DNA from 4 places in the Xanthobacter pseudotagetidis genome. Region 2 is predicted to be linked to each of the others. Evidence: predicted binding sites of a transcription regulator. Region 2 holds the regulator's gene; each other region holds the start of a gene.
The links. Region 2 encodes PhoB, which activates phosphate uptake and scavenging genes when phosphate is short. Its sites were predicted from a motif close to TGTCATNNANCTGTCAT; they were not measured.
Positions count from the first base shown of each region.

Region 1 (7,859 bases), 230 kb from region 2:
CGGGGCGACCGGGCTGAGCCTCGGCCCGCAGTTCCTGCCGCTGACCACCGCCACCATCATGGTGCCGATCGGCTTCTGGACCTTCGGCATCGCCTTCATCGTGCCCGGCTGCACCACCACCGCGCTCGCCGGCTTCGCGCACATCGCCGGCGCCGCCTCGGCGCTCATGGGCTTCATGCAGATCGGCGGCGGCTCGTTCGGATCGGCGCTCTCGGTGCTGTTCCCGACGCCGCTCGCCGCCCTGGCGACGCTCCTGCCCGCCATGGCGTTCTCGGCCATGGCCACCCATTTCCTGTTGCGCCCGCCTGCCGGGACCCCGGTTCGCGCGCCCGAGCCCGCCGTGGAGGCCACCGACCTGGAGCTTGCCGCCGATCCGCTGGGCGTGATCGGCGCCGCCGGCGACGAGATCGAAGCCGACACCTACGCCAAGCGCGGCTAGGTCACGCGCCGCTCAGCTTGCGGAGCAATCCGCGCGGCGCGCGCCCCGGGTGTCCGGGCGGCGGTGCGCTGTCACCCATCTGCCTCGTATTCCGCCATCTGGCCCGCGCGCGAATTTGCCTTCCCAGGCCGTCTCGCGCCGGGAGACGGCGACCCATTGACGTTGGGGTTGGGCCGTGGCCACTCTCCCGCCCATCTGCTTGGGGGGACGAATACCATGACGTGTTGGAGACGATCCGGGCGGGCGCTCGCGCTCGTCCTGGCGATGCTTCTCGGCGCCGGTGCGGCGCGGGCGCAGACGGTCAGCTACGCCGAAGCGGCGGGTCTTCTGGCGCAGCATTGCGGCGCCGACATCATGACGCACTGCCGGGGGCTCAATCTCGGCAACGGGGCCATCCATCAGTGCCTTGCGAGCAAAGCGGCCCAGCTTTCGCCGGCCTGCGCCGCCAATCACGAGGGCGTCAAGCAGATGACCGAGGCGCGCGCCGCCGCCCAGGCCGCGGTCTTCAAGGTGTGCGACCGTGACCGCGCTGAATACTGCCCCGGCGTCGAGGCGGGCGACGGCAACATCGTCTCCTGCCTCCTGAAGGCATCCAGGGTGGTCAGCCAGTCCTGCACCGCCGCCATCGTGAATGCGGGATATCGCTGATGCGCGCGCCAGCTTCCACCCTCGCCCTCGCCGCCGCCCTCGCCGCGGCAGCCCCTGCCGGCGCGCAGCAGTTCACGCCCAATGCGGAGATCGTCCAGGGCCTTCAGGGCGCCGTCGACGATGTGCCGAACGTGAGCGCGCAGGCGCTGCGCGGCCTCGCCGAGGCGCACATGCAATATTCCGGGCCGCCGCAGGGCCGTCCGCCGCTGGCGATCCAGCTGGACCAGCTGGCCCAGATCAATGTCGAGATCGAATTCGACCTGAACTCGGCGATGGTGAAGCCGTCGTCCTACCGCACCCTCGGCGCCATCGCCGACGCGATGCACAATCCGGAGCTGCTCGGCTACAAGTTCCTGGTGGTGGGCAATACCGACACCACCGGCACCCGCGCCGGCAACATGAAGCTCTCGCAGGAGCGGGCCGACGCGGTGGCCGGCGCGCTCGCCACCACCTTCCGGGTGGACCCGCGCCGCCTTCAGGCGGTCGGCCTGGGCGAGGAGAACCTCCAGGACGCGAAGAACCCGACTGCGGCCATCAACCGCCGGGTTCAGATCTTCAATGTGGGGCGGGCTGGCGTGCTGACGCCGCAGTAGCGTCCGCCAAATCCGCGTGGCCGGCGCGGGCCGGCGCATCCATGCGCCGGATCGCGGCCGGACGGCAGAGGCGGACGCATCCGGCGTCCGCCCGTGGCCGATCTCGGGACCTGGGGATTTCGGGCCACCCGCGGCGCGTCGGCCCGGGGGGCATCGTCCGAACGCAGTCAGGTGGGGCCTTGCGTCCGGCCGATGGCCGGGCGCGGCGCCGGGACGCGGGACGTTAAGCCCGCATCCAGGCGTGCCGGTCCTGGGTGTGCGATCAGGCCTTGCCGGACTTGGCCGGAGCCTTCGCCACCGCCTTGGGCGCGGCCGGCTTCGCCGGGGTCTTGGCCTTGGCCGGAGCCTTGGGAGCGGCGGCCTTCGCCGGGGCCTTGGCGGCCGGCTTGGCGGCAGCGGTCTTCGCCGGCGCAGCCTTGGCGGCGGCAGGCTTCGCCGCGCTCTTGGCAGCCTTCGCCGGCGCGGCGGCCTTCGGGGCGGCGGCCTTGGCGGTGGTCTTGACGGCGGCTGCCTTCGGCGCCTTCTCCGTCTTGGCCGCCGGAGCCTTGGCCTTCGCCGCAGCCTTCGCCGCGGGCTTCGTCGCAGGCTTGGCGGCCGGCTTCGCGGCGGTCTTCGCTGCCGGCTTGGCGGCGGCCGTCGCGGGCGCCTTGGCCTTCGCCGGCGCCTTGGCCGCCTTCGGCTTGTCAGCCACCTGGGTGAGGCACGAGGCCGCGAGCTTCTTGATCTCCTCGTGGGAGATGCCGGCCGGGTCCTTGAGCGCCTTCGCGGCGATCTTGCTCACCTCGGCGCCGGTCGTTTCGGTCTTCGCCATACTTGCCTCCAAAATCAGCCAGCCGGCGAAGAATCAAACCACCGCAACGCGATGCCCGCCAGCATCACATAAATCTCGCGGAATAGCTTCGAAATGGTTAATGCGGTAATTAACATTATTAATCAATAATTTAACGCTATTTTGGCGGCTTCCGGAGCCGATTCCGGAAGGCGTTCCCGCCCCTGCGGGACATGAAATGGACCGCAGGATATGGCAGGGCCCGCGCCCGCAAGACGTCGCCGCGCGCCGAGGTCCGGTCGCGGCCCGCCTGTCATCTTCGCGTCGGCGGTTCGATCTAGCGTCTCGCCGTCGCGATTCGGGCGAAGGAGGGCGCCCGGCTGGCCGGCAGGAGGCTCCATGACGCTCACCGGACGTCCATCCATCCTCTTCGTGTGCCGGGACAATTCCGGCCTCAGCCTGATGGCGGAGGCGATCGCCATCGCGGCCGAGGCGCCCGTGCGCGCCTTCAGCGCAGCGGGGACCGAGACCGCGCCGGTGGACATCGCCGCCGTGGAATGCCTGCATCATGCGCGCATCCCCGCCGACGGCCTGTCGTCCAAGCCGGTGGAACTGTTCGGCCTCTCGGGCGCGCCGCGCATCGACTTCGTGGTGGCGATGGTGGACGAGGCCCACCACGCGCTTGCCCGCCTCACCTGGCACCAGGTGGCCCGCATCGAGCGCTGGACCTTCGACGACATCTCGCGCCTCGCCGACGTGAACCAGCGCCGGCTCGCCTATCGCCGGCTTCTGCCGCGCCTGAAGGCGGCGGTGCGCGCCGTGGTCGATCGCGCCGCCCTTCCCGCCGCCGCCTGAGCGGCTCGCGTTCAGTCGGTGATGCGCCCGCCCAGCTCGTCCTCGATATGGATGCGGATGATCTCCTCGAACGAGGTCTCCGCGACGAAGCCGAGCGCCGACGCGCGCCTGGCGTCGAACTTGTGCGGCCAGCCGGCGACGATGGTCTCGATCACCGGGTCGGGCACGCGCCTGATGCGCGCCACGGCCTTGTCGCCTGCCACCCTGCGCAGCGCCTCGATCTGCTCGCCGACGGTGACCGCGAGGCCGGGCATGGTGAGGTTGCGCCGCGTGCCGACCTGCCGCCCGTCGAGCGTGGCGGCATGCAGCAGGAAGCCCACCGCCGCGCGCGGCGAGGCGTGCCAGTGCATCACGTCGTCCGATACCGGCAGGATCGCCTCCTGGCCGGCGAGCGGCTCGCGGATGATGCCGGAGAAGAAGCCCGACGCCGCCTTGTTCGGCGCGCCGGGGCGCACGCAGACGGTCGGCAGGCGGATGCCGATGCCGTCGAGGAAGCCGCGCCGCGTATAGTCGGACAGCAGCAGCTCGCCGATCGCCTTCTGCGTGCCGTAGGAGGTGAGCGGCGTGTGGAAGAACTCGTCCGGGATCGCCTCCGGGAACGGCGCGCCGAACACGGCGATGGACGAGGTGAAGACGAGGCGCGGCACGTAGCCCTCGATCAGCCGCACGGCGTCGTAGAGGTGGCGCGTGCCGTCGAGATTGATGCGGCTGCCCTTCTCGAAATCGGCTTCCGCCTCGCCCGAGACGATGGCGGCGAGGTGGAAGATCACGTCCGGCATTTCCGCCACCAGCGCCGCCGCCGCGCCCGGCACCGAGATGTCGGAGACCCGGGCGTCGGTGGCGAACGGCGCCTGCGGCAGCCTCGGCGGCACCACGTCGTGGGCGGTGAGGCGGGAGATGGGCGCATCGCCGAGCCGGCCGTCGCGGGCGAGGCGCTCGATCAGCTTGCGGCCCACCATGCCGGCGCCGCCGATGACCAGGATGTGCATGCGTTCAGATCCCTTTTCAGAGCACCCAGCCGCCATCGATGATGTGCGCCTGGCCGGTGGTGAACGCGCTCTCGTCGCTGGCGAGGTAGAGCGCGAGGTTGGCGATTTCCGCGGCGGTGCCGAGCCGGCCCATGGGCTGGCGGGCGACGAAGTCCGCGCGCACCTGATCGACCGTGCGCCCGGTCTGCGCCGCCACGGCGGCGATGCGCTCGTCGAGCGAGGGCGACTGCACGGTGCCGGGGCAGATGACGTTGGCGCGGATGCTCTTGAGGATGAAGTCCGCCGCCACCGCCTTGGTGAGGCCGATCACCGCTGCCTTGGTGGTGCCGTAGGCATAGCGGTTCGGCACCCCGCGGATGGAGGAGGCGGCGGAGGAGATGTTGACGATGGAGCCGCCGCCGTTCGCCAGCATGCCGGGAAGGAAGGCCGAGATCGTGCGGTGCATGGACTTCACGTTGAGGTCGAACGAGAAGTCCCAATCCTTCTCCGTGGTCTCGAAGATGGTGCCCTGGTGGACATAGCCGGCGCAGTTGGCGAGCACGTCGAGCGGGCCGGTCTCGGCGGCGAGCGCGTTCACGGCCTCGGTGGAGAGCACGTTCAGCGCCCGCGCCTCGGCGCCCGAAAGGTCCGCCACCTTGCCGGCGTCGAGGTCGGTGGCGATCACGCGCGCGCCTTCCCGCACGAACGCCTCGGCGATGGCGCGCCCGATGCCCTGTCCCGCCGCCGTCACCAGCGCCGTCTTCCCCTCAAGCCGTCCTGCCATGGCGTTTCCCCGTCTTTTGTCGTTGCGGGCGCCGCCCCCTTCAGAGCGCGGCGCGGATGTCCTCGAGCCTGCGGCGCTGGCGGCCTTCGGCGTCGAGATTGCCGGGATCGAGGAAGGCCTCGAACGCCGCCTTCGCCTTCGGCCATTCGGTGTCCAGCATGGCGAACCAGGCGGTGTCGCGATTGCGCCCCTTGACGACCATGTGCTGGCGGAAGAGGCCCTCGAAGGTGAAGCCGAGCCGCTCCGCCGCCCGCCGGGAGGGCACGTTCAGCGCGTTGCACTTCCATTCGTAGCGGCGGTAGCCGAGGTCCTCGAAGGCATGGCGGGCCATGAGATACATGGCTTCGCTTGCTCCCGCCGTGCGCTGGAGCGGTGGCGTGTAGAGGATGTTGCCCACCTCGATCACCCGGTGCGCCGGCTCGATGCGCATGTAGGTGGCGTGGCCGACGGCGCGCCCGCCCGCCGTCTCCTCGATGGCGAACAGCAGCGGGTCGGCCTTGGTGGCGGCTTCCGCGTAATAGCGCGCGAAGGCTTCGGCATCGGCGAAGGGGGCGGGCGAGAGATAGGCCCAGAGCGCCTCCTTCTCCGGGCCATGGGACAGAGCGAAGAGCGAGGCGGCGTGACGCTCGGCCTCGAACGGCACGAGCCGCACGTGCCGGCCCTCCAGGACCGTCGGCGCGGGCCGGCGGGCGGGCGCCGTGTCGACCGGCGCGCCGAGGGGCGGGACGGATGCGCCGGTCACAGGGCGGCCCTCCGGTCGGCGTCGTCACGGAAGAAGCCGTTGATCTCGGCGAAGGGCATCGCGGCGGCGAACGGGGCGAAGCTGCCCGCCCGCATCTCCTCCGCCGCGGCCCTGACGGCGCCCCACGCGACCCGGCTCAGCGTGCTGCCGGTGCTGATCCGGCGCACGCCGAGGGCGGCGACGTCGTCCACGGTGAAGCCGAGCGCGCCGGGCATGAGCAGGTTCACCGGCACCGGCGCCACCGCCGCGACGACCGCGGATATGTCCTCGCGGGTGCGCAGGCCGGGGGCGTAGACGCAGTCCGCGCCGGCGCCGGCATAGGCGGTGAGGCGCGCGATCACCTCGGCGATGTCCGGCCGGCCGACGAGATAGCATTCGGCCCGCGCGGTGAGGACGACGTCGCCGCCGGCCGCGTCGACGGCGCGCCGGGCCGCGCGCACCCGCGCCACCGCCTCGTCGAGGGGATAAAGCGGGGCTGCCGCGTCACCCGTCGCATCCTCGATGGAAAGCCCCGCGACGCCGGTCTCCACGCACAGCCTGACGTTCTCGGCGACGCCGGCGGGATCGGCCGCATAGCCGGCCTCGAAGTCGGCGTTCACGGGCAGGTGGGTGGCGGCGACGAGCTCGGCGACATGCGCCAGCATCTCGTCGCGGGCGACGGTGCCGTCCGCCTTGCCGCGCGAGAAGGCGTAGCCGGCGCTGGTGGTGGCGAGCGCGGCGAAGCCCGCCCGCGTGAGCAGGCGGGTGGTGCCGATGTCCCAGGGATTGGGCAGCACGAAGCAGCCGTCCTCATGCAGCTTGCGGAAGGCCCGGCGCCTGTCGGCCGTCGAGGTCATGATCTTGGCTCCCATCCGCCGCTCCGGAGCATGGCGGCGGCGGGGAGACTAGAGCAGGCCCCGGCCTCGCGGAACGATCTCACGGGCATGCCTGCCGCGGGGCACGCCGGAGCCCGGCGCGCGGGCCGGTCGCACCTGGGGCTGTGCCGCTTCCGTGCCATGGGTTCCGGCGTGCGCTCAGTGGTTGTCGCGCGGAACGCCCATGGTCTGGGCCACGCGCTGGAACTTCACCGCCGGCTTCAGCACCATGCCCTCGTCGAACTGCGCCACCATGGAGCGCTGGATCTCCTGCCAGGGGGTCTGGCTCTTGGGCATGGGGAAGCCGCCATGGGCCTGGAGGTCGGCGCGCCGCTGGGCGAGCTCCTCGGGCGGAATGAGGATGTCGGCGGTGCACTTGTTGAGGTCGATGCGCACCCGGTCGCCGGTCTTCAAGAGCGCGAGGCCGCCGCCGGCTGCGGCTTCCGGCGAGGCGTTGAGGATCGAGGGCGAGCCGGACGTGCCCGACTGGCGGCCGTCGCCGATGCAGGGCAAAGCGGTGACGCCCTTCCTGATGAGGGCGGCGGGCGGCTGCATGTTCACCACCTCGGCGCCGCCGGGATAGCCGAGCGGGCCGGTGCAGCGGATGAACAGGAGCGTGTTCTCGTCGATGCCGAGCGCCGGGTCGTCGATATTGTGGTGGTAGTCCTCCGGCCCCTCGAACACCACGGCGCGGCCCTCGAACGCCTCGGGGTCCTTGGGGTTCGAGAGGTAGCGGTCGCGGAACTCCTTGGAGATCACCGAGGTCTTCATCACCGCATTGTCGAACAGGTTGCCCTTCAGCACGATGAAGCCGGCATCCGGCTTCATGGGCGCGTCATAGGCCTTGATGACGGAGCGGTCCCAGGTGAGCCTGCCCTTGCAGTTCTCGCCCATGGTGTGGCCGTTCACGGTGGGCGCGCCCTCGTGGATCTTGCCGTTCTCGATCAGCTCCGCCACCACCGCTGGCACGCCGCCCGCGCGGTGGAACTCCTCGCCCAGATATTCGCCCGCCGGCTGCATGTTCACCAGCAGCGGGATCTTGTGGCCCACCTTCTGCCAGTCGTCGACCGTGAGCGGCACGCCCACGTGGCGGGCGATGGCGTTGAGGTGGATCGGCGCGTTGGTGGAGCCGCCGATGGCGGAATTGACGCGGATGGCGTTCTCGAACGCCTCGCGGGTGAGGATGTCGGAGGGCTTCAGGTCCTCC
Region 1 covers NZ_CM195534.1:102,361-110,219, reverse strand. The annotation lists gene V5F67_RS00555 (multidrug effflux MFS transporter) at 1-439, shown strand, start outside; gene V5F67_RS00550 (hypothetical protein) at 656-1,087, shown strand; gene V5F67_RS00545 (OmpA family protein) at 1,087-1,680, shown strand; gene V5F67_RS00540 (hypothetical protein) at 1,943-2,491, opposite strand; gene V5F67_RS00535 (arsenate-mycothiol transferase ArsC) at 2,849-3,304, shown strand; gene denD (D-erythronate dehydrogenase) at 3,316-4,293, opposite strand; gene V5F67_RS00525 (SDR family oxidoreductase) at 4,310-5,056, opposite strand; gene V5F67_RS00520 (GNAT family N-acetyltransferase) at 5,097-5,798, opposite strand; gene V5F67_RS00515 (isocitrate lyase/PEP mutase family protein) at 5,795-6,634, opposite strand; gene V5F67_RS00510 (dihydroxy-acid dehydratase) at 6,812-7,859, opposite strand, start outside.
Region 1: a site for PhoB is predicted at 2,761-2,777, ahead of V5F67_RS00535 (arsenate-mycothiol transferase ArsC). Genes of this name have one in related genera too.

Region 2 (7,859 bases):
GCGCCGGCTCGCCGATACATCTGATTGACGTAACCGGTTGACGCGGGGCGTGAACCGGCGAGGGTTGGCCGGCAGGGCCGCCGCATCGGACACTTCAGCCGCTCGGCGCGGCGCGCGGGGGAAAGGCATCCGAATGGACGCGACGATGGACACGATGGGGTCCGGCCAGATTGAGCCCATCACCAAGGCCAAGGCGACCGGTGCGGTCTCCGACCCGATCTTCATCGGCCTTTTGTGGGCGAGCGGCATCTTCGTCCTGATCCTGCTCGGCCTGATCATCGCCCAGCTGTTCCTCGGCGGGCTGCCGGCGCTGCGCCATTTCGGTCTCGACTTCATCTGGACCGCCAGCTGGAACCCGGTGACCGAGAATTACGGCGCCCTGGTCATGATCTACGGCACGCTGTTCAGCGCCGTGATCGCGGTCGTGGTGGCGCTGCCCTTGTCGTTCGGCATTGCCTTCTTCCTCACCGAAATCTGCCCGCAGGCGCTGAAGCGCCCGATCGGCGTCGCTGTGCAGCTGCTCGCTGCCGTGCCCTCCATCATCTACGGCATGTGGGGCTTCTTCATCATCGTCCCGCTGATGGCGGCCTACGTGCAGCCGCCGCTGATCGAGACGCTCGGCCAGCTGCCGGTGCTCGGCCTCCTGTTCGCGGGCCCGCCGCTGGGCTCGGGCATGCTGACCGCCGGCCTGATCCTCGCCGTGATGATCCTGCCCTTCATCACCGCCATGTTCGTCGAGACCCTGGAATCGGTCCCGCCCATGCTGAAGGAATCGGCCTACGGCGTCGGCGGCACAACCTACGAGGTCTACAAGAACGTCTCCATTCCCTATGGCCGCACCGCCATGGTGGGCGCCATCATGCTCGGGCTCGGCCGCGCGCTGGGAGAGACCATGGCGGTCACCTTCGTGATCGGCAACGCGACGCGCCTGTCCGCCTCGCTGTTCGCGCCCGGCGCGACCATCGCCTCCACCATCGCCAACGAGTTCCCGGAGGCGCCGATCGGCTCGCTCAAGCTCACCTCGCTGCTGCAGCTCGGCTTCATCCTGTTCGTGATCTCGTTCATCGTGCTTGCCCTGTCCCGTGCGCTCGTGCGCTCGCGGCTCGACTGAGGGGAACCCTGAAGCCATGGCCTCTCTCGCCGCCCGCCGCGCCAAGGACACCACCGTCAAGGCGATATCCACCATCTTCGCGATGTTCGCCATCTTCCTGCTGGGCTGGATCCTGTGGACCCTGCTCGCCCGCGGGCTTCCGGCCCTGAGCCTCGGGGTGTTCACCAACGTGACCATGCCGCCGGGCCAGAACGGCGGCCTCGCCAACGCCATCGTCGGCTCGCTGATCCAGATCGCCATCGCCATGGCCATCGGCGGACCGATCGGCATCTTCGCCGGCACCTTCCTGGCGGAGAACGGCAAGGGCACGAAGATCGGCGCCGCCGCCCGCTTCGTGAACGATATCCTGCTCTCTGCGCCCTCGATCCTGGTGGGCCTGTTCATCTATGGCTTCCTGGTGGTGCCGTTCGGCGGCTTCTCCGGCTGGGCCGGCGCGCTGGCGCTGGCGATCCTGGTGATCCCGGTGGTGGTGCGCACCACCGAGGACATGCTGAACCTCGTGCCGGTGGGCCTGCGCGAGGCCGCGTTCGCGCTCGGCGCGCCGCAGTGGAAGGTGGTGATGCTCGTGACCTGGCGCGCCGCCAAGGCCGGCATCGTCACCGGCGTCCTGCTCGCCATCGCCCGGGCGGCGGGCGAGACGGCGCCGCTGCTCTTCACCTCGCTCGGCAACAATTCCTGGTCCCTGGACCTCTCCAAGCCCATGGCCAGCCTGCCGATCGCCATCTACCAGTATGCCGGCAGCCCGTTCGACGACTGGGTGGCGCTCGCCTGGGCCGGCGCGCTCATCATCACGGTGGGCGTGCTGGTGCTGAACGTTCTCGCCCGCCTGTTCCTGGCGCGCACGAAATAGCCTCCGCTCCGGGGCCGGGCGCCCGCCGCGCCGCCCGGCCCTGGAACGGAAAGACCCAAGGAATCGCTCGCGGCCGGGACGCAAGCCGGGCGCTTCAGGATCCAAGTGAGGCTCAGATGAACTCTGCCGTCGATCCCACCTTCAATCTCGCCTCGGCCGTCGCCGCCAAGCCCGACGCCCCGCAGGCGCCCGCCAAGATCAAGGTGCAGAACCTGCAATTCTACTACGGGCAGAACCATGCCCTGAAGAACATCAACTTCGAGATTCCCGAGAAGCGCGTGACCGCGATGATCGGACCGTCGGGCTGCGGCAAGTCCACGCTGCTGCGCGTGTTCAACCGCATGTACGACCTCTATCCCGGCCAGCGCGCGGACGGCCAGGTGATGTTCGATGGCGTGAACATCGTCGGCAAGGAACTGGACGCCACCATCGTGCGCACCCGCATCGGCATGGTGTTCCAGAAGCCCACCCCGTTCCCCATGTCGATCTACGACAACATCGCCTTCGGCGTGAAGCTGCACGAGCGCCTCTCCAAGGCGCAGATGGACGAGCGCGTGGAATGGTGCCTGCGCAAGGCCGCGATCTGGGACGAGACCAAGGACCGCCTGCACACCTCGGCGCTCGGCATGTCCGGCGGCCAGCAGCAGCGCCTGTGCATCGCCCGCACCATCGCGGTGAAGCCCGAGGTGATCCTGCTCGACGAGCCCACCTCGGCGCTGGACCCGATCTCCACCTCGAAGATCGAGGACCTGATCGACGAGCTGAAGCGCGAGTTCACCATCGTCATCGTGACCCACAACATGCAGCAGGCGGCGCGCTGCGCGGACATCACCGCCTTCTTCTATCTCGGCGAGCTGATCGAGGTGGCGCCTTCGGACGTGATCTTCACCAATCCGAAGGAGATCAAGACCCGCGACTACATCACCGGCCGCTTCGGCTGAGCGCGCAAGGAACATCGAGATGCCCGAGCATACCGTTTCCTCCTTCGACGCCGAGCTGAAGGAGCTCGGCCGCAAGGTGGTCGAGATGGGCGGCCAGGCCGAGCGCCTGGTGGCCGACAGCGTCACCTCCCTGATCCGTCGCGACGCCGCCCTGGCGCAGCGCGTGGTGCTCCTGGACGCCACTTGCGACCAGATGCAGCGCGAGATCGAGGAGAAGGCCATCCTCGTCATCGCCAAGCGCCAGCCGGTGGCCGGCGACCTGCGCGAGGTGGTGGCCTCGATCCGCATCGCCAACGACCTGGAGCGCATCGGCGACCTCGCCAAGAACGTCGCCAAGCGCGTGATCGCCATCGAGGGCGAGTATCATCCTCAGAAGCTGGTGCGCGGGGTGGAGCACATCTCCGACCTGGTGCTGGAGCAACTGAAGGAAGTGCTCGACGCCTATGCCGGCCACAACGAGGCCAAGGCGGTCGAAGTGTGGGGCCGCGACGGCGCCATCGACACCATGTACACCTCGCTGTTCCGCGAGCTCCTCACCTACATGATGGAAGACCCGCGCAACATCTCGGTCTGCACGCATCTTCTGTTTTGCGCGAAGAACATCGAGCGCATCGGCGACCACGCCACCAACGTGGCGGAGATCGTCTACTACATGGTCACCGGCCAGAACCTGCCGGAGAGCCGCCCCAAGGCGGACGCCTCCAGCGAGACCACGGTGGCCTTCCCCGGACGGACCGTCCAGGGCTGAAGCCGGGAGCGCCGGGCGGTCCCGCGCGGGCCGCAGGCGCTTCCTTTCGAGGCGCGGCGCCGGGCCACTCGGCTCCTGCGCCTGTTGATGACAGTCGGATGAGAGACCCGTGCCGGCGCGTATCCTGATCGTCGAGGACGAGGAACCGTTGACCCTCCTGCTCCGCTACAACCTGGAGTCGGAGGGCTATGGCGTCGAGGCCGTCGCCCGCGGCGACGAGGCGGAAACCCGCCTGCGCGAGAGCGTGCCGGATCTGGTCATCCTCGACTGGATGCTGCCTGGCCTCTCCGGCATCGAATTGTGCCGGCGCCTCAGGACCCGCCCGGAAACCGAGCGCCTGCCAGTGATCATGCTCACAGCCCGCGGCGAGGAGACCGAGCGCGTGCGCGGCCTCTCCACCGGGGCGGACGACTATGTGGTGAAGCCGTTCTCGGTACCCGAGTTGCTCGCCCGCGTGCGCGCGCTGCTGCGCCGGGCCAAGCCGGAGCATGTGGCGACGCTGCTGCGCGCCGGCGACATCGAGCTCGACCGCGAGACCCACCGCGTCCACCGCTCCGGCCGCGAGGTGCATCTCGGGCCGACCGAGTTCCGGCTGCTGGAATTCCTGATGCAGAGCCCCGGCCGTGTGTTCTCGCGCGAGCAACTGCTCGACGGCGTGTGGGGCCAGGACGTCTATATCGACGAACGCACCGTGGACGTCCATGTGGGCCGCCTGCGCAAGGCGATCAACCGCGGCCGCCAGTCGGACCCCATCCGCACCGTGCGCGGGGCCGGCTATTCCTTCAACGAGATGTTCGCGCGGGCGCACTGAGCGCTACGCTGATAGCCGGCCGCCGTGCCGGAAGGCCGCGAATGCTCCGGTCGAGCCGGAGCGTGACGGTGTTGCTGTTGGATGACGCCGGCCTGCCTCACCCCCGTCGCCCTCCGGCTCGACCGGAGGGCCCATGCCAGTGCCGGGCAGCGCGCGCGCCCCGTCTTTTCAGGCGAGGTAGGCGAGGCGCCGGTCGCGCCGGCGGTCCTGCACCGGCTGGTAGGCGATGCGCGCGTGATGGGCGCAATAGGGCAGGCCCTGCTTGGACTTGCCGCCGCAGAAGTAGAAGCCGTCCGTGCCCGGCTCGCCCATGGGCCAGCGGCAGGTGCTCTCGGTCAGGTTCATGATGGTGCAGCGCTGGCCGATCGGTACCACGTTGTCCGCGGACTGGGGAGCCGGGGCGGGAGCCTCTTCCGCCATCTGCTCCAGTTCGGGGGCGAGCGCCGTGGCGCCGTGGGTCAGGGGACGCTGCGGACGCGCGTCGCGCCGCGGCTCGGCCTCGCGCGCCGGCTTGCGCGGGCGCGCCGCCGTGGGGGCGGTCTTGGCCCGGCCCGAAAGGCCGAGGCGGTGCACCTTGCCGATCACCGCATTGCGAGTCACCTCGCCCAGCTCCGCGGCGATCTGGCTCGCGGAAAGGCCGTCTCCCCAAAGCTTCTTCAAAAGCTCGACGCGCTCGTCGGTCCAGCTCATGGCTCGTCTCCCATCTGCCGCATCTCGAGTGGCGCCGGAATAAGGGCGCCGGACGCTGTGCCGCGGCGCCGCCCGGAAAAGCCGGACTCCTCCCGCGAGCCCCCGCGCGACATTGCGCGGGAGTCGGCCACAATCACCGTCCCGAGGAAGAGTGGCGCACGATATGTCGTGGCCAACTGAAAATTAACCTACAATATGCACGCCCCCGGCGACAGAGTCCCGATTCGGCGCCCGGGTCGTTTTCCCCAGGTCGTTGCACGCGGGACTCACCTTCCTGTGGATCGTCAAGGCCGAAAGGGCACTCTGGCGGCCTGTGTAGGCGCGGCGGCGATGTTGACCTCGCGCGCGCGATCATTAGTATTGCGAAAATTGTCGGGCCGCCCCCGGTTGGGCGGCCCTTTTTAATTTCCGGCCGCCTGCGAGCCGGCTCAGGGGAAGCTCCACCCGCACGGGTCTTGAAGGCAACGTCTCGAACGAAACGGGGTCTGGAAGGCACGGGCGGCGGGTCAGCCCCCCGCACTGGAGGAAGTCGTGATCTCCGCCGTCCTGCCGACCTATGCGCGCATCGACCTCGAATTCGAACGGGGAGAGGGCTCGTGGCTCGTCACGACGGGCGGGCGACGCTTCCTCGACTTCACCGCCGGCATCGCGGTGAACATCCTCGGCCATGCCCATCCTGGCCTCGCGGCCACGCTCGCCGAGCAGGCGGGCAAGCTGTGGCACGTCTCCAACCTGTTCCGCATTCCCGGTGGCGAGCGCCTCGCCGAGCGCCTCACCGCCGTGACCTTCGCCGACACGGTGTTCTTCACCAATTCCGGCGCCGAGGCGCTGGAGTGCGCCATCAAGATGGCGCGCAAGTATCATTACGCGTCGGGCCATCCGGAGAAGAACCGCATCCTCACCTTCGAGGGCGCCTTCCACGGCCGCACCCTGGCGACGCTCGCCGCCGGCGGCAGCGCCAAGTACCTCGAAGGCTTCGGGCCGGACCTTCCCGGCTTCGACCAGGTGCCGTTCGGCGACCTCGACGCGGTGCGCGCGGCGATCACGCCTCAGACCGGCGCCATCCTGGTGGAGCCGGTGCAGGGCGAGGGCGGCGTGCGGGTGCCCCCGCATGCTTTCCTCAAGGGCCTGCGCGCGCTCTGCGACGAGCACGGCCTGCTGCTGGTGCTGGACGAAGTGCAGTCCGGCGTCGGCCGCACCGGGCGCCTGTTCGCCCACGAATGGGCCGGCATCACGCCCGACATCATGGCGGTGGCGAAGGGCATCGGTGGCGGCTTCCCCATGGGGGCTTGCCTCGCCACCGAGGAGGCGGCCAAGGGCATGACGCTCGGCACCCACGGTTCCACCTTCGGCGGCAATCCGCTCGCCATGGCGGTGGGCAACGCGGTGCTCGACCACGTGCTCGCCGACGGCTTCCTCGACCACGTGAACAAGGTCGCCGGTCGCTTCGCCCAGCGCCTCGCGGAGGTCAAGGACCGGCATCCCGCCATCATCGCCGAGGTGCGCGGCCAGGGCCTGCTCATGGGCCTGAAGGCCAATGTGCCCGCCGGCGACCTGGTGGTGGCCCTGCGCGAGGAGGGGCTGCTCGCCCCCGGCGCGGGCGACAATGTGGTCCGTCTCTTGCCTCCGCTCACTGTGAGCGAGGAGGAGGCGATGCTGGCGGCCGACAAGATCGAGGCCGCCTGCGTCAGGCTCGAGAAGAGCTTCGCTCCGGCGAGGGGGGCGGCGGAATGAAGGCTGGGGCGAAGGCCAAGGGCATGGCTGCGGGCGGTAAGGCCAACGGCCACGGCAAGGCCAACGGCAAGGCGCTTGCGGCGCCGGACGGCGTGCGCCATTTCCTCGACTTGTCGGACATTCCCGCCGGCGAGCTCAGGCGCGTGCTGGAGCTCTCCAAGGACCTCAAGGCGCGCCGCCGCGCCGGCGACGAGGCGCGCCCGCTCGCCGGCAAGTCGCTCGCCATGGTGTTCGACAAGCCCTCCACCCGGACCCGCGTTTCGTTCGACCTCGCCATGCGCCAGCTCGGCGGCGAGACCATCATGCTCACGGGCCAGGAGATGCAGCTCGGGCGCGGCGAGTCCATAGCCGACACCGCCCGCGTGCTATCGCGCTTCGTCGACGCCATCATGATCCGCATCCTGGAGCACGGCGACCTGATGGAACTGGCGGAGTATGCCACCGTCCCTGTCATCAACGGTCTCACCCGGCTGTCGCATCCCTGCCAGGTGATGGCGGATGTGATGACCTTCGAGGAGCACCGCGGCCCGATCACCGGCCGCCAGGTGGCCTGGACGGGCGATTTCAACAATGTGCTCGCGTCCTGGATCCATGCCGCCGAGCGCTTCGACTTCGCGATGAAGGTGGCGACCCCCAAGGAACTGCCGCCCAGCCCGGCGATCAAGGACTTCGTCAAGCGCACCAAGGCGAAGGTCACCTTCATGCGTGACCCGGAGGAAGCGGTGGAAGGCGTGGACTGCGTCCTCACCGACACTTGGGTCTCCATGGGCGACGAGGAGGCCGAGCGCCTGCGCCACAATTTGCTGAAGCCCTATCAGGTCAACGCCAAGCTCATGGCGCGCGCCCACAAGGACGCCATCTTCATGCACTGCCTGCCCGCCCACCGCGGCGAGGAAGTGACCGACGAAGTGATGGACGGGCCGCAGTCTGTGGTGTTCGATGAGGCCGAGAATCGGTTGCACGCGCAGAAGGGC
Region 2 covers NZ_CM195534.1:4,665,242-4,673,100, reverse strand. The annotation lists gene pstC (phosphate ABC transporter permease subunit PstC) at 134-1,111, shown strand; gene pstA (phosphate ABC transporter permease PstA) at 1,128-1,961, shown strand; gene pstB (phosphate ABC transporter ATP-binding protein PstB) at 2,078-2,902, shown strand; gene phoU (phosphate signaling complex protein PhoU) at 2,922-3,650, shown strand; gene phoB (phosphate regulon transcriptional regulator PhoB) at 3,760-4,461, shown strand; gene V5F67_RS21360 (GcrA family cell cycle regulator) at 4,630-5,151, opposite strand; gene V5F67_RS21355 (aspartate aminotransferase family protein) at 5,683-6,885, shown strand; gene argF (ornithine carbamoyltransferase) at 6,909-7,859, shown strand, end outside.

Region 3 (7,859 bases), 1.3 Mb from region 2:
CTCGGCGCGCAGATGGAGGCGCACCTTGGCGTCGAGCGCGGAGAGCGGCTCGTCGAGCAGGATCAGGCCCGGGCTCGGTGCCAGCGCACGGGCGAGCGCCACGCGCTGCTGCTGGCCGCCGGAGATCTGGGAGGGATATTTGTGGCCGTGGGCGGCGAGGTCGATGAGATGGAGGAGCTCGTCCACCCGCGCGGCGACGTCGGCGCGCTTGAGGCCGCGATTCTCCAGGCCGAAGGCGATGTTCTGGCGCACGCTGAGGTTCGGGAACAGCGCGTAGGACTGGAACACGATGCCGAAGTCGCGCTCCTCCGGCGGCAGCGCCGAGATGTCCCGGCCGGCCTGGTGGATGGTGCCGGAATTCTGGATGTCGAGCCCGGCGATGGCGCGCAGCAGCGTGGTCTTGCCGCAGCCGGACGGCCCGAGGAAGCACACGAACTCGCCCTCGCGCACATCAAGCGAGACGTTCTTCAGCGCCGTGAAGTCGCCGAAGCGCTTGGAAACGTCGTTCACCACCAGATAGGCCGGGCGCGGCGCCGATGCGGCGAGGCCGCGGGCGACGGCGTCGTTCGGATCGGCTGCGGCCGCTCCCGGCAGATGCGGCGCCAGTCCGGACAGGTCCACGGTGTGCTGGCTCATGGGTGCCCCTTTCGCGCTGCTCTGTCCGGGGCACGCCAGGCTCGCGGCGCCGACCCTTTGCCGCGTCGTCCCCGGCTTGCCCGGGGGGTGCAATGGCGTTGGGAGGCCTCGGCGGGTCGGAGCACGGCGCTCCGATCCGCCTCGGCCCTGGGCTCCAGTTCAGCCCTTTTTGGGCTCGGACTTGGCGTCGTAGCGGCGCTGCCACTCCTGGAGGATCTGGGCGCGGTTGGCGGCGGCCCAGTCGAACTTGTTGTCGATCAGCTTCGCCTTCAGGTCCGCCGGCAGGTTCTTGATCGGCTCTTCGAGCGCCGCATTGGCGAGGATGGCGTAGTTCTTGGCGTAGATCTTCATGGCCTCGTCGGAGACCGCCCAGTCCATCAGCTTCTTGGCATCCGCCTCGTTGTCGGTGCCCTTGATGATGGCCGAGGCCTCCATGTCCCAGCCGATGCCCTCCGCCGGGATCACCGCCACCAGCGGGGCGCCCTGGTTGATGAGGCGGGCGGCGCGGAACTCGAACGAGATGCCGATGGGATACTCGCCGGAGGCGGCGAGCGAGCAGGGCTTGGAGCCCGAGTGGGTGTAGGTGGCGATGTTCTTGTCCAGGGCGTCCATGAAGGCCCAGCCCTTCTCGTCGCCGAACATCTGCAGCCAGCTCGATACGTCGAGGAAGCCGGTGCCGGAGGAGGCCGGGTTCGGCATCACGATCAGGCCCTTGTATTCCGGCTTGGTGAGGTCGGCCCAGCTCGCCGGGATCGGCAGCTTGCGCTTCTCCATCTCCACCGTGTTGACGCACAGCGCGGCGGCCCAGGCATTGGTGCCCACCCAGGCCGGCGGGGTATTCTTGTCGAGGAAGCGGGCCTCGATCTTCTTCATGCCTTCCGGCGCGTAGGGCGCGAGCATGCCTTCGGCGTCCAGCAGCAGCAGCGAGGTCGCGGCTGTGCCGAGCACCACGTCGGCCTGGGGATTGTTCTTCTCCGCCAGAAGCTTGGCGGTGATGATGCCGGTTGAATCGCGCACCCACCGGATCGTCGTGCCGGGATACTTCGCCTCGAACGACGCCTTGTAGGCCGGCAGCAGGTCGGCCTCGAGGGCGGTGTAGACCGTGATCTCGCCCGCGTTGGCGGCGCCGGCCAGGCCGAGGAGGGCCGCAGCGGCGGCCAGGGTCGTCATGCGCGTCATCTTATCCCCCGTCTTGGGTTGGCCTGCCGACATGGGTCGGCCCGTTGCGGGCGAACGCGTCCTCAGCATGCGGATGGCCGGCGTCCGCCGCGCGTGCGGCGGCCAAGCGACAACTCTTGCGAAGACCCGCCCCTGGCGCGCATCTAGCACCGCGCAGGCGACGTTCGTGTGACGGGTTGAAGACGCGGGCCGCGGCAGACCATGGGAAGAATACCTGTTTAAAAACAAACTATTGTGGCTTGCCATCCGCCATGCTCCGGAAGGCCCGCGAGCGGGTGTCGATGCGGGTGCGCCCACGGGCCTGTGCGGACGCTGGCGGTCGCGGCAGCGAGGGGCTATCAAGGAACCAGCGAAGCAACAGCAATACGAAAGGGAGGGCCGATGACGCCTCAGGCTCGGTCGAACGCCACCGTCCACGACACCAGCAAGCGCAAGGTCTGGACCACGGACGAGGCCCTCGCCCTCTACAAGGCCCCCTTCAGCGACCTGCTGTTCCGCGCCCAGAGCGTGCACCGCGCCAACTTCGATCCGAACGAGGTGCAGATGAGCCGCCTCATCTCCATCAAGACCGGCGGCTGCGCGGAGGATTGCGGCTATTGCAGCCAGTCGGCCCATCACGGCACCGACCTCAAGGCCTCCAAGCTCATGGAGGTGGAGCGCGTGCTCGGCGAGGCGCAGAAGGCGAAGGACGCCGGCGCCACCCGCTATTGCATGGGCGCCGCCTGGCGCTCCCCCAAGGAACGCGACATGGACACGCTCGTGGCCATGGTGGAGGGCGTGCGCGCGCTCGGCATGGAAACCTGCATGACGCTCGGCATGCTGGAGCCGGGCCAGGCGCACCGGCTCGCCGCGGCCGGCCTCGACTACTACAACCACAACATCGACACCTCGGAAGCCCATTATTCCAAGGTCATCTCCACCCGCACCTTCGCCGACCGGCTGGACACCCTCGCCAATGTGCGCGACGCCGGCATCAAGGTGTGCTGCGGCGGCATCCTCGGCATGGGCGAGACCGCGCGCGATCGGGTCGACATGCTGGTGACGCTGGCGAACCTCGACGCGCCGCCGGAGAGCGTGCCGATCAACCAGCTCATGCCCATCCCCGGCACGCCGCTCGCCGGCGCCGATCCGGTCTCGCCGATCGAGTTCGTGCGCACCATCGCGCTGGCCCGCATCCTCATGCCGGCCTCCCACGTGCGCCTGTCCGCCGGCCGCACCCAGATGAGCGACGAGATGCAGGCGCTGTGCTTCTTCGCCGGCGCCAATTCCATCTTCGTGGGCGACACCCTGCTCACCGCCGAGAATCCCGGCGAGGACAAGGACATGGCGCTGTTCGCCACGCTCGGCCTCACGCCCCAGGAGGTGGAGGTCCGGATCGAGGACGAGCCCGGCGCTCGGGTGGACGCGGCATGAGCGATCAGGATCGCCTCGGCCGCTACGAGGCGATGCTGCGGGGTCTCGAACGACGCCATTCCCTGCGCCGGCTCTCCGGCCGGTCGGGGATCGACTTCGCCTCCAACGACTATATCGGCCTTGCCACCTCGCCGCGGCTCAAGGCTGCGGTCGCTGCCGCCCTGGAGGCGGGTGTGCCGGTGGGCGCCACCGGCTCGCGCCTGCTGCGCGGCAACGATCCCGCCCATGCGGCGCTGGAGGCGGAGGCGGCGCGCTTCTTCGGCTCCGAGGCGGCCCTGTTCTTCTCCGGCGGCTACATGGCGAACCTCGCCGTCATCGGCACCCTGCCGCAGAAGGGCGACCTGCTGCTGATGGACGACCTGATCCATGCCAGCGCCCATGAGGGCGCCCGCGCGGGCCGGGCCGAGCCGGTGCTGTTCGCCCACAACGATGCCGGCGCCGCCGAGGATGCCATCCGCGCCTTCCGTGCCGCGGGCGGCACGGGCAAGGTGTGGATCGCCGCGGAAAGCCTCTACAGCATGGACGGCGACCGCGCGCCGCTCGCCGACCTCCTGGCGCTCGCCGACCGCCAGGACGGCTTCCTGCTGGTGGACGAGGCCCACGCCACCGGCGTCTACGGGCCGGACGGGCGCGGCCTCGCGGCCGGGTTCGAGGGGCGCGAGAACGTGGTGGTGCTGCACACCTGCGGCAAGGCCATGGGCGGCTCCGGCGCGCTGGTGACGCTGCCGAAGGTGCTCGCCGACATCATCGTCAACCGCTGCCGGCCCTTCATCTTCGCCACCGCGCCCTCGCCGCTGATGGCGGTGGCGGCGCAGGCGGCGCTCACCATCATGACCGACGAGCCGGAGCGGCGCGAGCGCCTCGCCGCTTTGGTCGCCCATGCCGGCCGGCGGCTGCGCGAGACCTGCAGCCTCGCCCCGTCCGGCTCGCAGATCCTGCCGGTGATCGTCGGCGACAACGGCCGCGCCATGGCGCTCGCCGGCCTCCTCCAGCATGCCGGCTACGACGTGCGCGGCGTGCGCCCGCCGACCGTGCCGCCGGGCACCGCGCGGCTGCGCATCTCGCTTACCCTCAATGCCGACCAACCGGCCGTGGACGGCCTGTTCGACCTGCTGGGCGCCGCGCTCCGGGAGCAGGCGGCGTGAGCGCGGCGATCGTCGTCACCGGCACCGACACCGGCATCGGCAAGACCGTGTTCGCGGCCGGGCTCGCGCGCTTCCTCGACGGCGCCTACTGGAAGCCGGTGCAGGCCGGCCTCGGCGAGGAGACCGACAGCGAGGCGGTGGCGCGCCTCGCCGACCTGCCGCCGGAGCGCATCCTGCCCGAGGCCCATCGGCTGGCGCTGCCCGCTTCACCGCACCTCGCCGCGGAGCGGGACGGCATCACCATCGACCCCGCCACGCTGACCCCGCCGCAGACCTCCCGCCCGCTGGTTATCGAGGGGGCGGGCGGACTGCTGGTGCCGCTCACGCCCGAGGCGCTGCTCGCCGACGTGTTCGCCCGCTGGCGCCTGCCGACGGTGCTGTGCGCGCGCACCGCGCTCGGCACCATCAACCACACGCTTCTCTCGCTGGAAGCGATGCGTGCGCGGGGCATTCCGGTTCTGGGCGTCGCCTTCATCGGCGAGGCGCACGAGGAGAACGCCCGCATCGTCGGCGAACTTGGAAAGGTCAATGTGCTCGGCCGCCTGCCGCGGCTCGATCCGCTGACCCAGGACACGCTCGCCGCGGCCTTCGCGAGCGCCTTCCGGCGCGAGGATTTCGTGGCCGGAAGGGGGGCGGCGTGAGCTCGCCGGTCTGGCACCCCTTCACCCAGCATGCGCTCGCGGGCGCGATGATCCCCATCGCCCGCACCGAGGGCGCGCACCTCGTGACCGAGGACGGCCGGCGCATCCTCGACGCCATCTCCTCCTGGTGGGTCATCACCCACGGCCACCGGCACCCGGCCATCATGGCGGCGATCCGGGAGGCCACGGAAAGCCTCGACCAGATCATCTTCGCGGGCTTCACCCACGCTCCCGCCGAAAGGCTTGCCGAAGGGCTGCTGAAGGTGGCGCCGCCGGGCCTCGCGCGCGTGTTCTATTCCGACAGCGGCTCCACCAGCGTCGAGGTGGCGCTGAAGATGGCGCTCGGCTTCTGGCGCAACACGGGCGAAACCCGCAGCCGCATCGTGGTGATGGAGGCGAGCTATCACGGCGACACCATCGGCACCATGTCGGTGGGCGAGCGCGGCGTGTTCAACGCCGCCTATGCGCCGCTGCTGTTCGAGGTGGAGCGCATCCCCTTCCCCGCCGCCGGCCGGGAGGCGGCGACGCTGGCCGCGCTGGAAGCCGCCTGCGCCAAAGCGCCCGCCGCCTTCATCGTCGAGCCGCTGGTGCTGGGCGCGGGCGGCATGCTCATGTACAGGCCGGACCTCCTCAAGGCCATGCGCGAGACCTGCGCCCGGCATGGCGTGCTGTTCATCGCCGACGAGGTGATGACCGGCTGGGGCCGCACCGGCACGCGCTTCGCCTGCGACCAGGCCGGCATCGTCCCGGACATCCTGTGCATGTCGAAGGGCCTCACCGGCGGCGCGCTGCCGCTCGCCGTGACGCTCTGCCGGAAAGAGATCTTCCAGGCCCACTATTCGGACGACCGGGCGAAGACCTTCTTCCATTCCTCCTCCTACACCGCCAACCCCGTCGCCTGCGCCGCGGCGCTCGCGAACCTCGAGGTGTGGAACGAGGAGCCGGTGACGGCGCGCATCGACGCGCTCTGCGCGCTCCAGGAGGAGATGATCGCCCCGTTCCGCGACGATCCGCGCTTCGAGAGCGTGCGCCGCTGCGGTACCATCACGGCGCTCGACCTCAAGGCGCGGGACGCGGGCTATCTCGCCGGCATCGGCCCGCGCCTCTACGATTTCTTCCTGGAGCGGAACCTGCTCATTCGCCCGCTCGGCAACACGATCTATCTGATGCCGCCTTACTGCGCGACACGCGCCGACCTCGAACCCGCTTATGCCGCCATCGCCGCGGCGGCGGACGCTTTGGCCTGAGGCAGCGCCATGGCCCGTTCGAGCCTCGTCATCGGCTTCGGCCGCCATGCGCCCGAGCGGCGGGTGCCCAACGAAGAGCTGGAGGCGCGGCTCGGCCTCGAAGCCGGCTGGATCGAGCGGCGCACCGGCATCCGCGCGCGCCGCTACGTGGCCGAGGGCGAGGCGCTCACCGACCTCGCTTTGCCCGCCGCCGAGCAGGCGCTGGCGGCGAGCGGCATCGACCGCGCCGACATCGCGCTGACCCTGCTCGCCACCTCGACGCCGGACCACCTGCTGCCGCCCTCCGCGCCGCTGCTGGCGCACCGGCTCTACCTGCCGCGCTCGGGCGCGGTGGACCTTGCGGGGGCCTGCGCCGGCTTCCTTTACGCGCTGGCGCTGGCGGACGGCTTCGTGCGCGCCCAGGGGCGCCCGGTGCTGGTGGTGGCGGCGAACGTGCTCAGCCGGCGCATCAATCCCATGGACAAGGTGAGCGCGGTGCTGTTCGCCGACGCCGCCGGCGCCTGCGTGGTCGCGCCATCGGACCGCGATGGCACCGGCGTGATCGGCGCCGACCTCACCTCGGACGGTGCGCAATACGGCCTCATCCGCATCCCCGCCGGCGGCAGCCGGCAGCCGTTCTCGCCGACGACGGCGCCGCAGGACATCTTCATGGAGATCGCCGACGGCGCGGCAGTCTATGCCGAGGCCGTCACCACCATGACCGGCTGCGCCCGCAAGGCCATGGCCCAGGCGGGCATCGGCGCCGCGGACGTGACGCGCTTCGTGCCGCACCAGGCCAACACCCGCATCTTCGAGGCGGTGCGCCGCAATCTCGCGCTGCCACAGGACAGCCTCGTGTCCACCATCGCCGAGTTCGGCAATTCCTCCGCCGCCACCATCCCGTTCTCCCTCGCCGCCAGCGCCGAAACCGCGCCGCCGCGCGCGGGCGAGAAGGTGCTGCTCACGGCGGTCGGCGCGGGCCTCACGGGCGGGGCACTGGTGCTCGGCTTCTGAGACGGCGCGGCGGGGTGCGACGGTGGACCGCGCCGCGGCTTGACCTCGCGCATTCCCTTAGGGAGGCTTGCTGACAGGCTGGTCCTAATCGTCACGTTCCGCCAATCGCATCTCAGGAGGCGCGTATTTCCGAAGCTCGCGCGAATTCGGCGACCGCCATTCCCCCCTCGCCTGCCGAGGTCCCGCCCCATGCCAGTCCTGTCGCCGATGCACTGGCGCAGTTCAACGTATCGCCCGAGCGCGGCCTGACTCAGGCGGAATGCCTCACCAGGCGCGCCGCACATGGGCCGAATACGATCGTCGCCCGACGCAAGGCGAGCGCGCTCGCGCTGCTCGTGCACCAGTTCGCGAGCCCGGTGGTCTACCTGCTGGCGGGCGCGGCATCGCTCGCCGCCTGGTTCGGGGAATGGGTCGAGGCTGGCGCCATCGTCCTGGTTCTGGCGCTGAATGCGCTCATCGGCTTCGTGACCGAGATCAGGGCGGCACGCTCCATCGAGGCGCTGCGCGCCCTCGGCACCCGCACCGCCCGCGTGCGCCGGGAGGGACGCGTGCACCTGGTGCCCGCCGAGGACCTGGTGCCCGGCGACCTCGTGCTGCTGGAGGCC
Region 3 covers NZ_CM195534.1:3,342,358-3,350,216, forward strand. The annotation lists gene V5F67_RS15300 (putative 2-aminoethylphosphonate ABC transporter ATP-binding protein) at 1-636, opposite strand, end outside; gene V5F67_RS15305 (putative 2-aminoethylphosphonate ABC transporter substrate-binding protein) at 796-1,815, opposite strand; gene bioB (biotin synthase BioB) at 2,197-3,228, shown strand; gene V5F67_RS15315 (8-amino-7-oxononanoate synthase) at 3,225-4,373, shown strand; gene bioD (dethiobiotin synthase) at 4,370-5,014, shown strand; gene V5F67_RS15325 (adenosylmethionine--8-amino-7-oxononanoate transaminase) at 5,011-6,261, shown strand; gene V5F67_RS15330 (beta-ketoacyl-ACP synthase III) at 6,271-7,254, shown strand; gene V5F67_RS15335 (HAD-IC family P-type ATPase) at 7,413-7,859, shown strand, end outside.
Region 3: a site for PhoB is predicted at 1,984-2,000, ahead of V5F67_RS15305 (putative 2-aminoethylphosphonate ABC transporter substrate-binding protein). Genes of this name have one in related genera too.

Region 4 (7,859 bases), 1.6 Mb from region 2:
GGCGAGCACGTAGCGGAAGTTCTCGCCGTTGGCCTTCATGGGATAGCCGTCGCCGCCGTCGGCCATGAAGTTGAGCGTGATGACCGAGACCTCGGACGGCACGTCATCGAGCAGCACGCCATCGTCATAGAGCTGGACCAGCGTGTTGCCGTCCGCGTCCACCAGCGCCATGTCGAGGATGCGGCTGCCCGCCGGGGCGTCGGGGTCGAAGGAGAAGGCGACGCCGCCGATCTGCGGGAAGCGGCCCTGATTTCCGTAGGAGGCGACGCCGTGCTCCAGGATCGCCTTCAGGCCCTCCGGCGTGGTGTCGAAGGTGATGAGCTTGTTGTCGAAGCGCAGCGAGTTCTCCACGTCGAGCTGGGAGACACCCCCCTCCGGAGGCAGCTTGTCCACCGTGCCGTCCACCGGATCGGGCGCCGAGAGCGTGCCGATCTGGGCGCGGATGCCGCCGCCATTCTTGATCGAGACCACGTAGGCGCCTTCCGCCGCATTGCCGAGCGCATCCTTGAGGGCGGAGGTGAAGCTGCCGGCATTGGCGTCGGCGGAGAGGTTGCCGAGGTTGGTCTCCTGGTTGCGGACCTGGCCGCGCTCGCCTTCCAGATAGACGGTGGAGTAGCCGTAGACGTTGCCGTCCTTGACGTCGATCACGCCCTGCACCGCGTCGGTGATGGCCTTCACGCCGCCGCCCTTGGTGCCGTCGGCGAAGGCGGTGGCGTCGAGATTCTCGACCGTGGTGCCCCAGGCCTCCGCGACGTTCTCCTCGGTGGCGGCAATGGCGCCGTTGATGGACTGGTTGGCGATCAGGCTGTCGGTGATGATGTGGCCGTTCTCGTCGAAGTCCACCACCAGGCGGCCGAGATAGGTGTACTCGTTGTCGGTGTTGACGATGAGGATGGGATTCCCCTCGGCGTCCGTGCCGAGATAGGGGTAGTCGAGAGCGAAGTCCGCGGCGTGGCCGGGGAACTCCACCGCCACGTCATCGGCATCGCCCATGCGGGTGTTGGAGCCGGCGGACAGGATGATGTCCACGCCCTTGAGCTTGCCGGCCAGCTCGATCTCGTTGCCGATAACCTGCAGGTGCGACTGCAGGATGATCTTGTCCACGCCCTCGGCGATCATCTCGTCGATGATCGGCTGGAGCTGGGCGGCGAGCAGGTCCATGTCGTCCACTTCGCCATTGGCGCCGGTGCCGCCCGGGAAGCCGGCGATCTCGGTGCCCGAGGGCGAGGAGATGGTCTCCAGGATCTGCGTCGTGACGCCGACGATGCCGATCTTCTCGCCGCCCTCGGTGATCACCGCGGCGGGAACGATCTTGCCCTTGAGCGAGGACGCTTCGGGGATGGTGGTGGTGGTGGCCGGCTGATTCACGCCCGGCTGAACATTGTAGTCCAGCGTGTCCACATAGATGGCGTTGAGCGCCGAATCGGTGGCGGTCGGGTCGGTGTAGTAGGGCGAGCTCGGCCCCACCACGAGATTGGCCGAGACCGACACGAACTGCGCGCCCACCCAGCCGGAGCCGGGCGTCAGCGAGGCCGCGAGCACGTTGGAGCCGAGATCGAAGTCGTGGTTGCCGAGGGCCGAGGCCTCGACGCCGATCAGGTTGTGGATGGCGATGTCGGCGGCGGCGATCGGGATGGTGCCGGTCATGGTGGAGCCGGTCACCTCGTTGATGGCGTCGCGCACCGCGGGATCGGTGCCGGCCGCGAGGAAGGGCCCGGGGATCCAGTTGTCGCCGCCGGCGAGGATCAGGGTGTTGGCGTAGTCGTCGTCATAGGCGTCCACCAGCGCGGCGAGGTTCGGCGCGGTCTCGGCAGCGAGCATGCCCGCCTCGCCATCCGAGAAATGCAGCAGCTGAAGCGTGTAGGTGGTCGACACGGGCGGTTCCTCTTCGAGGTTCAGGCCGATGATGAGGGGATCGTGGTCGGAGGTGCGGACCGGGCTATCGGCATCGAAGATGTCCGGGTCGCGGCCGAAGTCGGTGTTGTAGTCGAGGGCGTCCGCCTCATCGGAATTGATGTGCCAGTGGGTCACGCCTGCGACCTGCCCGGCGAGGCTGGAATTGGCGAAGATGTAGTCGAGCGAGCCGGTCTGGCCGTCGAACACGTAGGAATAGGGATCTTCCAGGCGCGCCTGGAGATTCTCGTATCCCGCGTCCTCGAGGATGCCGATGGCGTCCTCCTTGAAGTAGGCGTTGAAGTCGCCCAGCAGGAGCACGTCGGCGTCGTCCGAGCCCGTGGGGTCGCTCTGAGCCCAGGCGCTCAGCGCCGTGGCCGCCAGCTCGCGCTGCTGCTGCCAGTTGCCCTGGCCGTCGAGCTGGTCGGCGTCGGCGCCCGTTCCGGTGCCGCTCTTGGACTTCAGATGGTTGGCGACGGCGGTGAAGGTCTCGCCGGTCGCGACCTCCTCGAATGTCACGGCGAGCGCGGCGCGGCTCGTGTTCTCGCCGGTGAAGACACCGCCGACCGTGCTCTCGCCGATGAGGCCGCCGAGGCCGAGGCCGGCGAGATCGCCGTCCTCGAGGATCTCGATCGTGGTGCCGAAGGCCATGCTCACCTCTGAGGGCTTGTAGATGAAGCCCACGGCGATGGCGTCGCCGCCCACGAACTGGGTGCCGGGATCGACCCAGGCATAGACCTCCGCGCCCAGCTCGGCATTGAGCTGGTCGACGAGGTATTCCAGCGCGTTGCCGTCCGATCCGGCGAGGAAGTCGTTCTCGATCTCGACCAGCGCCAGGACGTCGGGGTCGATGGCGAGGATGGTACCCACCAGCTTCTCGGTCTGGCGCGCGAACTCATCGGCGGTGTCGGCGCCGCGCGGGTCGAAGCCGGCCTCGGTGGTGACGCCGGAAAGGTCGATGGTGGTGAAGTAGTTCAGCACGTTGAGCGAGGCAACGGTGAGGCGCCCGCCCACGTCCTCCGGCGCGTCCTCGCGGGCCGCGCCTTCCTCGAAGGTGTTGGCGCCGTCCTCGACCGCGCGCACGCGCCAGGTGGCCCCCGAGGCGGAATTGCCCGCCCACTGATAGTCGAGCACGCCGGTGAGCCCGGTGATGGTGTCGCCCATGCGCGGCGCGCTCGCCGTGGTGTAGGGATCGAAGCCGTCCAGGTTGGTGATCGCGGCGTTCTGGACGTTCAGGCCGTCGTCATAGGTGATGGTGCGGGCGCCGAGCGCCTCCAGATAGGCCGCGTAGGCGGCCGCGTCCGGCGCGTTCTCCTGGGTGAACTGCGCCGGTCGCTCGCCCGCCACCAGCTTGATCTCGTTGAAGCGGTCGAGGTTGAACTGCTCGGTGACGGTGAGTTCCTGCTCGATGGTGACGAGCATGCCCTCATAGGCTTCCAGATCGGGCTGGAAATCGCCGTCCTGGCTTACGCTCGCGCCGGCGGCAGGCAGCGAAATGACCTGCGCCATGGAGTTGATGTCGGTCACGGCGCCGGCCTCCACCACCTCGATGGTGGTGGCGCTGAGCTGGGTCATGCCGAAATATTCGCTGACGGTGGCGGTGACGCGCACGCGGTCGCCTATGTTCACGTCACCGGTGCCGCCATAGACGAAGATGCCCTCGGAGGTGAGCGGGTTGCCGTCCTCGTCGAACTTTTCCTCCTGGATGTAGAAGCCGCCGAGGTTGCGGCTGTCGTCGGCGTCGGCGTTCTGGAAGTCGCCGATGACGATGGCCTCCACCGTCACCGTCTGGCCGACCATGCCCGACGCGGCGCCCTCGCCCTGGATGGCGCTGATCTTGGTGACGCCCGGGTCCTCCAGATCATAGACCGTGACCGTCCCCGAAACCTCGTTCGCGGTCATGAGGAGCGCGCGGCCGGTCGGGCTGTCCTCGGCGGCGACGAACTTGATGACCTCGGGGCCGTAGTCCTGGGAGGTGGCGGCGATGTAGTCGACATACTTGGCGTCTTCGGGGGTGGAGACGTCCCACACCATCACGCCGCCGATGCGCTCCAGCGCCACGAAGGCGTATGTCTTGCCGTTCACCTCGCCGACGGCGACGCCTTCGGGCTCGGCGCCCTTGTTGTCCGAGCGGGTGTCGAAGCTGCCGCCGTTCTCGCCGTTGAAAACGGTCGAGGCATTCGGGAGGGCGGCGAGGATCTGCTCGAAGTCGCCGCCGGTCTCCGTGACCTTCTCGATGGTGCCGTCGAGATTCTGCTTGAAGATCGAGACGCCGCGGCCGCCGAAGCCGTAGAGGTCGTCGGCGGAGGTGGTCCACACGGTGTCGAGATTGTAGCGCGCATAGTCCGCGTCGGTGATGCCGAAGCTGGAGGCGCGCGCCTCGTTGAGGCCGTCCGAGCCGTTCTGGACGATGCGGGTATCGCCCTCATTGGCGGTGATGAAGTAGGTGGCGCCATCGATCTCGAAGGAGGCGATGGCGTCGGGCTGGAGCAGTCCCTTCACCGGCGCATTGCCCACCGAGATGGATTTCGCGTTGCCCCCGCCGTCGCGGTCGGAGAAATCGGCCTCGTTGCCGGCGAGCGAGAAGTCCACATAGCCCGCGGGCAGGATCGAGACCGGCTTGTCGGCGCCGGTGTCGGTGAGGTCGATCACCGCGATCGCGTTCACCTCCTGGAGCGTGACGTAGGCCTTGGTGCCGTCCGGGGAGACGGCCACATATTCCGGCTCGATGTCCTGCGAGGCGGTGGGGGCCTCAAGGTCCGAATTGCCGCCGAAGATCTTGATGCCGAGGTCGGAGAGCTGGTCCTCGAAACCGTCGAGCGCGCCGAAGCCGATGGTGTTGCGCACCGTGGCGCCGGCCGCGCCGCCGCTCATGTCGATGATCGTGACCGAGCCCGGCGCGTTGACCGTCTCGCCGGTGCCCTCGTCGAGATAGGGCTCGCCCTCATTGGCCACCAGCAGCAGCTTGCCGTCGGGCGAGAAGGTGAGCTGGTCGGGCAGCACGCCGACCGCGAGCGTCTTGATGAGGGTGCCTTCGCCGTCATAGAGCGCGACCAGGCCGGCTTCGCCGCCGTCCGCGTTCTGGACCGCCACGGCGACGATGCCGTCGGAAGCGGCCACCGAGTTCACCTCGCCGTAGCCGGGCAGGGTGGAGAGGTCGATCTCGTCAACCTTGACCGGCGCGAAGGGGTCGGAGAGGTCGAGCACGTCGATGCGGTCGCTGGCCGCGTTGGTGACGTAGGCGCGGGCGGTGGTGTCGTCGAAGGTGATGCTCTCAGCGCCGCCTTCGCCGTCGCCGCTGTCCCAGGAGCCGCGGCGCGTGACCGAGAGCGTTCCGGTGGCGACCGGGGTCTCGACCGAGCCGGTGAGGGACTGGGCCATGTCGAGGATCTCGATGCCGCCGATCACGTTGGCCGGGGCGGCATCGTCGTTGAGGATGGTGGCGGCGGCGGTGGCGCCTTCGGCGAGGATGGAGGTTTCCACGCCGGCGGAATTCTCCACGTCCGTGAGGGTGAGCGAGAACGCCTCGTCAAGCTCGGTCTCGGTGTCGCCGTTGATCTCGATCGTCACCGTGGTGGAGGCGAGCCCGTCGGCGATGATGCCGGCGAAGCCGGTGATGAGCCCGGCGAAGTCATCGGCTGCGGTGTCGCCCGCAGAGAAGGACCCGGAGAAGCTCACCTCGCCGGTGGTGCCGCCGGTGCGTTCCACGGTGAAGGTGAACAGCTTGGTGCCGCCGTCCCCTTCCACGAGCGAGAGCGCGAGCGATCCGGCCGCGAAGCCCAACTGCTGCGTTTCGACCTCGGGCGCGCTCGTCACCGCGACGTTGTCGATGCCGACCCACTCGTCGTTGCTGGCGGCATTGGTGGTGAGAATGCGCACCTGGAGGTCGGCGCGTCCGTTCACGGCAGCCGGCAGGGTCAGATCGAAGGCGGTCGACTGGGTGGCGGTGCCGCCCGTCGTGACGTCGGCGGCATAGCCGCCGGTGACGTTGGTCCAGCTTCCCGTGTCGCCCAGGCGATACTGCACGGCGATCTGCTGCGCGGCGTTGTCGCCCGAGCCGTCGATGTCGCGGGCGTCGAAGGTGAGGCGCACGTCGGAGCGGTCCGTGGCGTCGAGATAGAGCACCAGGCTCGGCGCGTCGGCGGTGCCCGAGCCCTGCAGCGCGACCGTGGGGTTGGCGAGCGTGTCGAACTCGGCCACGCCGCCATTGGTGATGGTGGTGGCGGACTGGTTGGCGATCACGTCGACGCTGCCGAGGGCGGCGCCGGTCAGCGTCCGCGGGTCCACATTGGTGGCGGTGCCGGCGTCGATGTCGCCCAGGTAGCCGACGATGGCCGGGACGTTCGACCAGTCGTCATTGGCCGTGATCAGATCGGCATTGCTCCAGTTCTGGGAGAAATCGCCGGTGGACAGGACATGAGGAGTGGTCGCCATGGATGCGCTCGCTGCTGATCGGGGCGGCCAAATAGGAATAGGGTGACAAGAGGGGCGCCGGTGTCGCCGCCCAGCACACCGGTTCCCCACCTAACCTTCGGTAATCACGGGCAAACCTAGAAAGCGTTCACAACAAAACAATGAACGCCTGATGCAGATCCGATGACATTCGGTCCGGAGGCTGGTCCATATAGATATTTAGGCTCAGAGAATTTTGGTTCTCCGGCAAAAATATTTAACATCAGTGGTTTATGTGTCGGCGAATATTGCAGCAATATAGCGTACTGCGTCGTTCTGGGTCGCAATGAAATGCGCAGCGCGCGCGGGCTTTTGCCGGCGCATCGGTGAAGATCGAGGGGGAGGGCGGCGGGCGTCAGTCGTGCCGGAAGGCGCGCATCAGCTGGTCCCTCACCGGCTTCACCAGATAGGCAAGGGCGGTGCGCTCGCCGGTCTGGATGAAAGCCTCGACCGGCATTCCGGGCATGAGGTCCTTGCCGTCGAGACGCTGCGCCTCGCCCGGCCTGAGCGCGATGCGCGTGACGTAGAACGACAGCCCGCTCTGCGGGTCGCGCGTGAGGTCGGCGGAGATGCGCGTCAGCACGCCCGCCAGATCCGGCGTATCGGCGCTGTCGAAGGCGGAGAAGCGCAGGATCACGTTCTGCCCCACCCTCAGCCGGTCGATCAGCTGCGGATCGATGCGCGCCTCGACCACGAGCCCGTCATGCTCGGGAATGATGAGCATCATCTGCTCGCCCGCGCTCACCACGCCGCCCACGGTATGGACCGTCTTCTGATGCACCACGCCGTCCTGCGGCGCCCGCAGGTCGATGCGCTGAAGCTGGTCCATGGCGGCCACGCGGCGCTCGGCGAAATCGGCGAGGCGGGTTTCGACGTCGCGCAGCTCGGTCGAGACCTCGCGCCGCTGCTCCTGGTCGATCTGGAGGATCTGCAGCTCGGTTTCGGTGATGCGCCCCTTGGCGCGCGCGGTCTCGGCCACGAGCTGGCCCGCCTCGCCGGAGAGCCGGGCCGCCTCCCGCTCCAGGCTGGTCATGCGGGAGATGGAGACCAGGTTGGAGGCATAGAGCTTGCGCACCCCTTCGAGCTCCAGCTCGATCAGGCGGATCTGCTCGCGCTTGGAGGCGATCTGCGCCGCGAGGCCGGACATTTCCTCCCGCGTCTGGGCGATGCGCTCGCGCAGCTGGGAGATCTGCCCCTCGCGCGCCGCCTTGCGCGAGGCGAACAGCGTCTCCTCCCCCGCGAGGATGGCGGCGACCGCCTCCTCGGCGGCATGGACCTTCAGCGCGGCCGGGACAGCGATGGCGGACCGGCCGTCGCGCTCGGCTTCGAGCCGGGCCTTGCGGGTGGCGAGCTGGTTGATCTGGTTGTCGATCATGCCGAGGTTCGCGCGCGCGGTGGTCTCGTCGAGCCGCACCAGGACGTCACCCGTCCTCACCCGGTCGCCGTCGTTGACGAAAATTTCGCCCACCACGCCTCCGGTGGGATGCTGGATGCGCCGCACGTTGCTCTCGACC
Region 4 covers NZ_CM195534.1:1,423,063-1,430,921, forward strand. The annotation lists gene V5F67_RS06585 (ExeM/NucH family extracellular endonuclease) at 1-6,327, opposite strand, end outside; gene V5F67_RS06590 (HlyD family type I secretion periplasmic adaptor subunit) at 6,701-7,859, opposite strand, start outside.
Region 4: a site for PhoB is predicted at 6,479-6,495, ahead of V5F67_RS06585 (ExeM/NucH family extracellular endonuclease). Genes of this name have one in related genera too.